DNA from 2 places in the Mesoterricola sp. JemC181 genome. Region 1 is predicted to be linked to the other one. Evidence: riboswitches for the same ligand, from Rfam matches in the RefSeq annotation. Region 1 holds a riboswitch; the other holds the start of a gene.
What was found. Region 1 has a riboswitch for S-adenosylmethionine ahead of ACZ5MC_RS22035 (O-acetylhomoserine aminocarboxypropyltransferase/cysteine synthase family protein). Riboswitches for the same ligand answer to the same signal wherever they lie in the genome.
Positions count from the first base shown of each region.

Region 2: another riboswitch for S-adenosylmethionine. It lies ahead of ACZ5MC_RS16440 (trans-sulfuration enzyme family protein); the one in region 1 lies ahead of ACZ5MC_RS22035 (O-acetylhomoserine aminocarboxypropyltransferase/cysteine synthase family protein).

Region 1 is NZ_AP045076.1:5,033,943-5,039,623, forward strand. Features, by position in the region: gene ACZ5MC_RS22025 (ATP-binding protein) at 1-1,026, opposite strand, end outside; gene ACZ5MC_RS22030 (DNA repair protein RecN) at 1,156-2,907, opposite strand; SAM riboswitch class I at 2,991-3,101, shown strand; gene ACZ5MC_RS22035 (O-acetylhomoserine aminocarboxypropyltransferase/cysteine synthase family protein) at 3,286-4,578, shown strand; gene ACZ5MC_RS22040 (alpha/beta fold hydrolase) at 4,575-5,489, shown strand; gene ACZ5MC_RS22045 (aspartate kinase) at 5,486-5,681, shown strand, end outside.
Region 2 is NZ_AP045076.1:3,713,950-3,719,630, reverse strand. Features, by position in the region: gene ACZ5MC_RS16455 (ABC transporter ATP-binding protein) at 1-121, opposite strand, end outside; gene ACZ5MC_RS16450 (adenine phosphoribosyltransferase) at 230-757, shown strand; gene ACZ5MC_RS16445 (DEAD/DEAH box helicase) at 873-3,407, opposite strand; SAM riboswitch class I at 3,563-3,668, shown strand; gene ACZ5MC_RS16440 (trans-sulfuration enzyme family protein) at 3,746-5,011, shown strand; gene ACZ5MC_RS16435 (efflux RND transporter periplasmic adaptor subunit) at 5,216-5,681, shown strand, end outside.

The sequences.
Region 1 (5,681 bases):
CAGGTCCACCTCCGCGCCCGGCAGGGTCCGGTAGTGGAACAGCCTTGCCCTGCACTCAGCCCATCCCAGCAGCTTGCGCAGTTCACCCGCCACGAAGGTCTCCAGGGGGCCCCCCAGGAGGTCCGGATCGCGGGCCAGCCGCCCGGCATCGGCCCCCATCATGTGGGCGAGAAGGCCGGTGTCGCGAAGCATGAGCTTCGGCGCCTTCACCAGCCGCTTGCCCAGGTTGCTGCTCCAGGCCGGAACCGTGGCGAGCAGGAAGACCGCCTCCAGGAGGGCCAGGTAGCGCTTCAGGGTGTTGAGGGGGATGCCCAGGGACCTCGAAAGCTCGGCCATGTTGAGGAGGCTGGCCGAACGCACGGAAAGGAGTTCCAGGATCCGGGGCAGCTGGGTCAGTCCCTCGATCCGTGACAGGTCCCGGATATCCCTCTGCAGCAGAGTCTGGACATAGCTTTCGAACCATTGGCTGCGCCTACGCCCGGGCTCCCGTTCGCGGGCTTCCGGAAACCCCCCGGCGAGAATCGCGCCGATGAGGGCTTCCCGGTCCAGGTCCAGATTCTGCGGTTCCAGGGGCCTGTCCGAGAAGAGGCGGTCCACCAGATTGCCGCCGGAACCCGCCACCTCGTATTGGGAAAGCCCATCCAGCGTAATCACTTCCATTCGCCCCGCCAGGGATTCGGAAACCTGGGGGAGGACGAGGACGTTCGCAGAGCCGGTGAGCAGGAAGCGGCCCGGTTTGCGTTCTGCATCCACCTCGGCCTTGATGGTCCGGAAGAGCTGGGGGGCAAGCTGGATTTCGTCCAGTACCGTCAGGCCCCGTTGCTGGGCGACAAAGCCGACCGGATCCACTTCTGCGGCCCGGCGTACGGCCGGGTCGTCCAGGGTCAGGTAGCGGCCTTGGGCCTGGTGGGCCAGGAGGGCCTTGGCCAGGGTGCTCTTCCCCACCTGCCGGGCCCCCAAAAGGAGGACCACGGGGGTGTCGAGCAGCGCTTCGGCCACGCGTGGGGAAAGGGTGCGATCGAACATGATAAAAATATGCCATCTGGTGGCATAATTTCAATCTGTTAAACGGATGAATTTATTATTTTCCCGTAAATTGAACTCAAGTATCGCCATTCCTGTTCTTGGTAAACAACGCCAGGCGCCGGCAGCCTTTCACCGCCGCTTCCGCTTCCCCTCCACCGGGGCCGCGCCGTCCACCTCCAGCAGCGGGGTGGCCACGGCCCCCTCCAGCAGGATCCGTGCGTGGGCCACGGCCTCGGGGCGGTCGGGGTGGCCGGACAGGAGCCGGGCCAGTTCCCGCACCCGGGCGTCGCCCGCGAGCCAGGTGAGGCCGCTGCGGGTGCGGCCCTCGTTCACTTCCTTGCGCAGCTGGCCGTGGTGCTCGGCGCGGGCGGCCACCTGGGCCAGGTGGGTCACGGCCAGCACCTGGTGGCTCCGGCCCAGCTCGCGCACGGCGGCGCCCACGGCGATGGCGGTCTCGCCGCCGATGCCGGCGTCCACCTCGTCCAGCACCAGGACCAGGGGGTCCCGGCTGCCGGCGCCGAGCGCCATGCCGGCGCCCTGCATGGCCAGCATGAGGCGGCTCAGCTCGCCGCCCGAGGCGATCTTGGCCAGGGGGCGGAAGCCCTCGCCCACGTTGGGCTCGATCCAGATGGCCACGGTGGAGAAGCCCTGGGGGGAGACCCTCACGGGCAGGCCCGCCAGGAGGACCGGGCTCGAGGGTTCCTCGGCGACGGCCAGGCGCAGCTGGATTCGGCAGCCGTTCATCCCCAGGCGGCCCAGGCGCTGGTGCACGTCCTTTTCCAGGGGCTGGACGAGGCCGGCCCTGTGGGCGTGGAGGACCTCGGCGGCGGCGCGGTAGGCCTCGCAGGCCTTCGCCAGGCCGCCTTCGAGTTCCCTCAGGCTGGAGCTGTGGTTGTTCAGTTCGTCCTGCTCGCGGCGGAGCGCCTCCAGGCGGCCCGCGAGCTCCTCGGGCTCGCAGCGGTGGCGCCGGGCCAGCTTCTCGAACTGGGCTAGGCGGGTCTCCAGGGCCTCGATGCGGTCCACGCCCTCCCGGGACCAGCGGATGGCCTGGTCCTGGGCCAGGGCCTGGAGGTCCTCCAGCTCCAGCAGGGCCGAGCGGGTGCGGTCCACTTCCACCTGGGCGGCGGGCAGGATCGAGGCGGCGCGGGCCTGGGCGCGGTGGGCGTCCTCCACCAGGCGCAGGGCGTCGCGCAGGGCCTCGGCGCCCTCGCGGAAGGCGGACTCCAGGTGGACGGCGTGGCGCAGGGGTTCGCGCTCGCTGCGCAGCTGCACCCACTCCCCGGCCCGGGGGGCCAGTTTCTCCAGGTCGGCGATCTGCTCGGCCAGCCACTCCAGGCGCTCGGCGCGCTGGCTTTCGCTCTTCTTCCGGGCCGCCAGGCGGGCCTGGGCGTCCCGCACGTCGCCCGCCTGGGCGGCCAGGTCGGCGCTGATGCCCAGCACCTCGTCCAGGAGGCCCAGGTGGCGTTCCTCGGCCAGGAGGGACTGGTGGTCGTGCTGGCTGGTGAGGCGCATCCAGATGCGCCCGGCCTCGCGCAGGTCGGTCAGGCTGCAGGCGCCGCCGTTGATCCAGGCGCGGCTGCGGCCGTTGGCGGCCACCTCCCGGCGCAGCACCACGGGCTGCTCCTCGGGGAGGCCCCGGTCGGCGAGGAAGGCCCGCCAGGCCTCGAAGGCGCCGTCCACCACGGTCTCGGCCACGGCCCGGGCCGTGCCCTGGCGCACCATGTCGCCGTCGCCCCGGGCCCCCACCAGCAGGGAGAGGGCGTCCACCAGGAGGGACTTGCCGGCCCCGGTCTCGCCGGTGAGGACGGTGAAGCCGGCCTGGAAGTCCAGGGCGAGGTCTTCCACCAGGGCCAGGTTCTGGATGCGGAGCGAAGAGAGCATGGCTTCAGCCTACCCTGAGGCCTTGACTCCTGGGCAGCGAACACGCATCATGATGGTTCTGAGTTCTTTGTCAGTTCCATAGTGAGCTATCACGAAAGGTGGAGGGACGGGCCCTGTGAAACCTTGGCAACCTGCGATGAGCAAGGTGCCAATTCCTGCCGGTGGACGCATGCGTCGAGCCGGATAGATACCGAACTGATGTGACTGCCAAGACACAGACGGAGAGGGGCCCGAATTATTCGGGCCCCTCTCCGTCCATGTGAAGCTCGCGAGGAACCGAAGGCTCCCTCGACCTGTCCGGAGGCCCCTAGCGGGGAGACAAGGACCCAAGCATTCCCCCCCCGCGGCGGGCGGGGGAAGATCCACCTGGAGCCGAACGTGAGCCAGAACCAGCCCCACTTCGAGACCATCGCCCTCCACGGGGGGCACAGCCCGGACCGGGACACCCGCAGCCGCGCGGTGCCCATCTACCAGACCACCAGCTACGTCTTCGACTCCACGGAGCACGGGGCGCGCCTGTTCAGCCTGGAGGAGCCGGGCAACATCTACACCCGCATCGGGAACCCCACGGTGGACGTGCTGGAAAAGCGCGTGGCCCAGCTGGAGGGCGGCGTGGCGGCGGTGGCCACGGCCTCCGGCCAGGCCGCCATCACCCTCGCGGTGGTGACCCTGGCCCAGGCCGGGGACCACCTCATCGCCGGCACCAACCTCTACGGGGGCACCCACACCCTCTTCAGCCAGAGCTTCAAGCGCCTGGGCATCACGGTCACCTTCGTGGACAGTACCGACCCTGACGCCTTCCGCAAGGCCCTGCGCCCGGAGACCAAGGCCATCTACCTGGAGGCGCTGGGCAACCCCAAGCTGGACGTGCCCCACTTCGACGCCCTGGCGGCGGTGGCCCAGGAGGCGGGGGTGCCCCTCATCGTGGACAACACCCTGGCCTCCCCCTGGATCTGCCAGCCCCTGAAGCATGGCGCGAACCTGGTGGTGCACAGCGCGACGAAGTACCTCGGGGGCCACGGCACGAGCCTCGGCGGCGTGCTGGTCGACGGGGGCAACTTCGACTGGGCCAACGGCAGGTTCCCGGAGTTCACCCAGCCCAACCCCTCCTACCACGGGGCCGTCCTCACCCAGGTTGCGGGTCCGGCGGCCTTCGCGGCCAAGGCCCGCCTGGAGGGCCTTCGGGACTTCGGCCCCGCGCTGTCGCCCTTCAACGCCTTCCTTCTGCTCCAGGGCATCGAGACCCTCCCCATCCGCATGGACCGCCACGGCAGCAACGCCCTGGCCATCGCCCAGTGGCTGGAGGCCCACCCCCAGGTGGCCTGGGTCAACTACCCGGGCCTCCCCGGCCATCCGAGCCACGCCCTGGCCCGGCGCTACTTCCGGGAGGGCGCGGGCTTCGGCGGCATCCTCACGTTCGGCGTGAAGGGGGGGCTGGCCGCCGGGGCCAAGGTCATCAACGCGGTGGAGCTCTTCTCCCGCCTGGCCAACGTGGGCGACGCCAAGAGCCTCATCATCCACCCGGCCACCACGACCCACCAGCAGCTCAGCGCCGAGGACCGCGCCACCAACGGCGTCACGGACGACCTCATCCGGCTCTCCATCGGCCTCGAGAACATCGACGACCTGAAGGCGGACCTGAACCAGGCCCTGTGCGGGGGGGACGCTTGACCCAGGCCTTCCTCTCCCCGGAGGGCGTGCGCACCGCCTTCCGCGTCACCGGGCACGGGCCGGCCAGGGTCCTGCTCCTCCACGCGCTCACCGGGGGCCCCGACGCCGCCGACGCGCCGGGGGTGAAGGGCTGGTGGGGGCCCATGTTCGAGCCGGGCGCGCCCCTGGCGGCATCCGAGGCCACCGTGTGGACGCCCAACCTCGCCGGGAGCTGCTACGGCGCCGAAGGGCCGGAACCCCGGGGCGGCTGGTCCACCCGGTACCAGGCCGAGGTGCTGGCCCAGTGGATCCGCGCCGGGGACCTGTCCTTCGACGCCCTCCTGGGGGGATCCCTGGGGGGCATGGTGGCGCTGGAGCTGGCCGTCCTGGAGCCCGGGCGCTTCAAGGCCGTGGGCGTCATCGGCTGCGGGGGCCGCTCCGACGCGTGGCTCTGGGGCTCCAACGAGGCCCAGCGCGCGATCCTGGCCAGCCCCTCCCTGGGCGACGACGAGGCCATCGCCCTGGCGCGGCGCGTCGCCATGCTCACCTTCCGGAGCCCCGCGGGTCTGGCTGGGCGCTTCACCGCTCCAAGCGAGCTGCAGGAATGGCTGGCTTTCCATGGCAGGGCCCTGGCGGCGCGGTTCACCCGGGCGGCCTACGTGGCCCTCCTGGACGCCATGGACAACCACGACCTCACCCGGGGCCGGGGCAGCCTGCCCGAGGTCCTGGCGCGCATGGGCGCCACGCTCCACGTCCTGGGCCTGGAGGGGGACATGCTCTTCTCCCAGGCCTGCCTGATTGAACTCATCGAAGCCGCCCGGAAGGCGGAGCGCCTGGGGGAGGCCCGCTGGGTGCGGAGCCCCCACGGGCACGATGCCTTCCTCATCGAGTGGGACCAGGTGAAAGCCTGGCTGAAGGAGGTACTGCCTTGAAAGTTCTCAAGTTCGGAGGAACCAGCGTCGGAACCCGGGAGGCCCTGGAACTGGCGGCGACGATCATCGGCCAGGAGCTCCCCCAGGGGGGCCTCGTGGTGGTCTCGGCCCTGTCGGGCACCACGGACCTGATCCTGAAGGCCATCAACGCCTCGGCCAAGGGGGACCTGGAGGCCGCGGGCGCGGCCCGCA
Region 2 (5,681 bases), 1.3 Mb from region 1:
GGCTGACGACCATCAGGGCCAGGCCGATGGCCAGGGACTTCCGGTGGTGGTAGAGCAGTTCCCGCGCTTCCCTCCAGGCCCTGCGGGTGTTGATCTTGGTGGGGGTCTTCGGGTTCGCCATTCGGTTCTTTCAAGGAAGGTCACATTCCATGTAACCACGAACCAGAAGAGGGGGGAGGCGGAAGGAATTATGGATACCATGGTCGTTTCGCCTTCCCCGGGATCCCCCATGACCCTCAAGTCCCTCATCCGCACCATTCCCGACTACCCCAAGCCGGGGATCCAGTTCCGGGACGTCACGACCCTGATGAAGAACCCCGAGGGGTTCGGCCGCGCCATCGACCTCCTTGCGGAGCGGTACCGGGAGCAGGCCGTCCACCTCGTGGCGGGCATCGAGTCCCGGGGCTTCATCGTCGGCGCCGCCCTGGCCCACCACCTGGGCGCGGGCTTCGTGCCCATCCGCAAGAAGGGCAAGCTCCCCGGGCCCGTGATCCACGAGGACTACGCCCTGGAATACGGCACCGACCGCATCGAGATCCACGAGGACGCCATCGTCCCCGGGGAGCGGGTCCTGCTGGTGGACGACCTCATCGCCACGGGCGGCACCGCCGAGGCCGCCCTGAAGCTGATCGAAAGGCTGGGCGGGGTCGTCGTGGAGACCGCGTTCCTGGTGGATCTGCCCGACCTCGGAGGCCGCCGGCGCCTGGAGGCCATGGGCCACAAGGTCTTCACGCTTACGGAGTTCGAAGGGGACTGAAACAGGGATTTTTTCCTTCATCGCTTTTCCATCCCCGTCCCCCTCCCGTTCATTCCCGGCGAATTAAACGCTTAAATTGCCGGGGATGGACGGGGATGAAAAGCGATAAAAGAAACTATCTGTAGCTCCCTAGCCGCGCCAGGTTCATCACCGGCGCCCCGGCCTTGCGGGAGGCGTCCAGGTCCACCTGGAACTCGGCGACCCAGTCGTTGTCCCCGGCCTCGTCCACCAGCATCTGCTGGACCCGCCAGTCGGGGAGGACGTAGGTGTGGCGCAGGTTGCGGCCCTCGGAATCCAGGCGGGGGCCCTTGTGGTCCATGCGGTACGCTTCCGCCAGGGCCTTGAGGCGGTCGGGGGTCCACGCCTGGCCTTCGGCGTCGGCGGGCTCGCCGTACTCGGCCAGCAGGTTTGCCGCCTCCTCCCAGTCGCCCACCACCAGGCTCCTCATCCACGTGAAGATCCGGTTGCGCACGGCGGCGGTGAAGGCCTTGCGGTCCCTCGTGACGTCCAGGTCGGCCTCCTCGGCGCCGGGGGGGCGCAGCTCCGCGGCTTCCCCGGGGCGGTAGCTCCCGTCGCGCATCTTCTCCCACTCGTCCAGGAGGCTGGAGTCCACCTGGCGGAGCATGGCGCCCAGGTAGAGCTCCATCTCCCTCACTTCCTCGCTCTTGGCGGAATCGGGCACGGTCTGGGCCAGCACCTTGAACACGCTGTTCAGGTGGCGCAGGAGGAGGCCTTCCGAGCGCTGGATGTCGTACTCGCGCACGTAGTCGGAGAAGGAGCGGTAGTCCTCGAACATCTCCCGGGCGATGGACTTGGGGCGGATGTTCTCCTCGCCCACCCATGGGTGCTTGACGGCGAAGGCGTTGAAGGTGCCGTAGATGAAATCGCGCTGGGGCTTGGGGTACTCGAGCTTCTCCAGCTCGGCCATGCGCTCCTCGTACTCGATGCCGGCCATCTTCATCTCGGCCACGCGCCGGCCCTTGAGGCGGTCCAGCTGCTTGCGCAGGATGACCTCGGGGTTCTCCAGGATGGACTCCACCAGGGTGATGAGGTCCAGGGCGTACTCGGGGCTGTCCGGATCCAGGAGCGGGATCGTGTCGAGCAGGTAGAGGCTGAGGGTCTGGTTCATGGAGAAGTCGTCCTGCAGGTCCACGTTCACCCGCAGGTTGTGGCCCTCGCCCGTGAACTCCACGATCTTCCGGTCCAGCAGGGCGCGGAACAGCTGCCAGCCGCGCCTGAAATGGGCCGCCTTCGCGCGCTCGTTGTCGTGGCAGCCCCGGATGAGCCCGCGCATGGCGCCGCAGCCGTCCCCGCGGCGGCTCAGGACGTTGAGCAGCATGCCGTGGGTCACCTGGAACCGCGACACCAGGCGCTCCGGCTGGGCCGCCACGAGCCTCTCGAAGGTCTGCTTGTCCCAGTTCGTGAAGTTCCGCTCCGGCGGCAGGCGCCTGGTGTACTTCCGGCCGCCGGCGGCGGCCTTGGCGGCCAGCTTCATGTTCTCGATCCAGTGCTCGGGGGCCTGGGCCACCACCCAGCCCACGTCGTCGAAGCCCTTGCGCCCCGCCCGGCCCGAGATCTGGTGGAAGTCCCGCGCGCTCAGGATGCCCGTCTTCTGCCCGTCGTACTTGCACAGCTTGGTGAAGAGCACCGTGCGGATCGGCACGTTGATGCCGACCCCCAGGGTGTCCGTGCCGCAGATGACCTTCAGGAGGCCCTTCTGGGCCAGCTGCTCCACCAGGATGCGGTACTTGGGCAGGAGCCCCGCATGGTGCAGCCCGATGCCGTGGCGCAGCCAACGCTTGAGGTCCGGGCCGTAGGGGCTGTTGAACTTGAAGCCCTCCATCTCCTTCTGGATGGCGGCCTTCTCCTCCTTCGTGCAGAGGTTGATGCTGGTGAAGTCCTGGGCGCTGGTGGCCGCCTCCAGCTGGGTGAAGTGCACCAGGTAGATGGGCGCCTTGCCCTCCTCCACCAGGCGCTCCAGGGTGAGCGAGAGCGGGGATTCGGCGTAGGTGAAGCCCAGGGGCACCGGGCGGTCCGTGGATTTCACCGAGACCGTGGGGGTTCCCGTGAGCCGGGTCAGCTCCTCCTCGAAGAAGGCCGTGTCGCCCAGGGTGGCGGACATGAGCAGGAACCGGCACTGGGGCAGCGTGAGCAGCGGCACCTGCCACGCCACGCCCCGCTCCCGGTCGGCGTAGTAGTGGAACTCGTCCATGATCACGTCCCGCACGTCGGCGTCCGCGCCCTCGCGCAGGGCGATGTTGGCCAGGATCTCGGCGGTGCAGCAGAGGATCGGCGCGTCCCGGTTCACCGAGGCGTCGCCCGTGCTGAGCCCCACGTTCTCGGGCCCGAAGTCCCGGCACAGGGCCAGCCACTTCTCGTTGACCAGGGCCTTGATGGGGCAGGTGTAGATGGAGCGCCGCCCCTGGGCCAGGGCCTTGAAGTGCAGCGCCGCCGCCACCAGGGACTTGCCCGACCCCGTGGGCGTGTTGAGGATGACGTTCTTCCCCTCGAACAGTTCGAGGATGGCGGCCTCCTGGGCGGGGTAGAGGGTGAGGCGCCGGCCTTCCACGTACTCCAGGAACCGGCCGAGCAGTTCGTCGCTGCCGGCGCCGGCTGCCTGGGGGAGGAGGTCGTAGAGGGTCGTGTGCATGGGGATTCCGGGTGGGGGCGGTGGAGGGGGCCTTGTCCACCCTAGCCCATTTCCGGCTGGGCGGGTTCCGGTTCCGATCGGTTTTTTTTCGCCTTTGCGCGGAACCCGGCCCTGCGGCACTCTTGTTCTTTGCGGATCCTTGCCAGTTCCATAGCGCGATATCCAGAAAGGTGGAGGGACGGGCCCTGTGAAACCTTGGCAACCTGCTTCCGGGCAAGGTGCCAATTCCTGCCTGCGGCGCAAGCCGGGGGAAGATGGCGAGCTGCAGCGAGCTGACGAATCAGGGATTCCCCACGATCGGGCCGGAACGGCGGCGATCCTCCCACCCGGAGGACCCCATGAGCGACAACCACCTCGACAGCAACGTGCCCGGCAACCCGGCCTACCATTTCACGGTCGTGCCCCCGGGCACGGAGCCCGTGGCGGGCTGGGCCCGGAGGGCGGACCTCCTGGCCGGGGCCGGACCCGGCACCCAGTGCATCCACGCCGGCTCCCAGCCGGACCCCGCCTACGGGGCCGTGACGCCTCCCCTCTACCTCACCAGCACCTTCGCCTTCTCGGACATCGGCAGCAACGGCGGCTTCGACTACACCCGCAGCGGCAACCCCACCCGGGAGCGCCTGGAGACGGCCATCGCCACCCTGGAGGGGGGCTCGGGAGCCACCTGCACCAGCTCGGGCATGAGCGCGGTCCTCGTGGCCCTGAACCTCCTGGAGCACGGCAGCCACGTGCTCTGCACCGTGGACTGCTACGGCGGCACCTTCCGCACCCTGGAGCACGCCCGCAAGGTCTACGGCCTGGAGGTCACCTACCTGGACCTGGCCGACGCCGCGGCGGTGCGGGCGGCGCTGCGCCCCAACACCCGGATGATCTGGGTCGAGACCCCCTCCAACCCCCTCCTGCGCCTCTCGGACCTGGGCGCCCTGGCCGGAATCGCCGCGGGTGCGGGCGCGCTGCTGGTGGTGGACAACACCTTCCTCTCCCCCGTCCTCCAGCGGCCCTTCGACTTCGGGGCGGACCTGGTGGTGCACAGCACCACCAAGTACCTCAACGGCCACAGCGACGTGGTGGGCGGCGCCGTGGTGGCGGGCCCCGGCCGCGAGGCCCTGGCCCAGCGCATCGCCGCCATGAACAACCTCCTGGGCACCAGCCAGAGCCCCCACGACTGCTACCTGGTGCTGCGCGGCCTCAAGACCCTCCGGGTGCGCATGCTGGCCCACGAGGCGGGGGCCCTGGCCGTGGCCCAGGCGCTGGCCGCCCACCCCGCCGTGGCCTCCGTGAACTACCCCGGCCTGCCCACCCACCCCCAGCACGCCCTGGCCCGGGCCCAGCAGAAGGGCTTCGGCGCCATGCTCAGCTTCGAGCTGAAGGACGCCACCCCGGCCGCGGTGAACCGGGTCCTCCTGGCCCTGCACTGGTTCACCCTGGCCGAGAGCCTGGGCGGCGTGGAGAGCCTCGTGGCCCACCCCGCCAGCATGACCCACGCGTCCATGACCCCGGAGGCCCGCAGGAACGCCGGCATCGGCGACGGCCTCATCCGCCTCTCGGTGGGCATCGAGGATCCCGGGGACCTGGTGGAGGATCTCCGGCAGGCGCTTGGATAGACAAAGATAATTATAATAACTTTTAACCTCTTCTTCCGGTGGCAGGGCGCCTGCGCCGGGGAGGGGTGGCTAAAGTATTAAATAAATATTTTTTGGTGTGGCCAGAGTTGATTCAACATCCGTTGGATTGCGTTCCAAACGCTGGGGAATGTGTTGATTTAATGAACTCGCCATGGAAGGATCCTTCTACCCGAGGAGTGCCGGATGTCCAGGTCCACCGTTCTACGAGGAGCGGCCCTTTGCGGCCTTGCGCTGGTGCTGGCCGCCTTCCTGCCGCGCCTCCTCCTGGGACCGGCCCTCGAGGCGGTGCGGGTGGCGCGCCGCGACCTCGTGCGGACGCTGGTGCTCAACGGCCGGGTCCTGGCGCCCCGGCGCGTCTCCCTGGGGGCGCTGCAGGCCAGCGTCGTCTCCCGCAGGCTGGTGGAGGAGGGGGACCGGGTGGAGGCGGGGCAGGTGCTGGCGGAACTGGAGGACTCGGAGCAGCGGGCGGCGCTGGCCCAGGCCCAGGCGAGGCTGGACCAGCTCAAGGAGAGCGCGGCGCCCTCGGCCCGGGCGGCCCTGGACCAGGCCGACAGCGCCCTGGTGCAGGCGCGCCTGGCCTGGGAGCGGGGCCAGCGTCTGGCCCGGGACGGCATCCTCAGCGCCAGCCAGACCGATGAGCTCCGCAAGG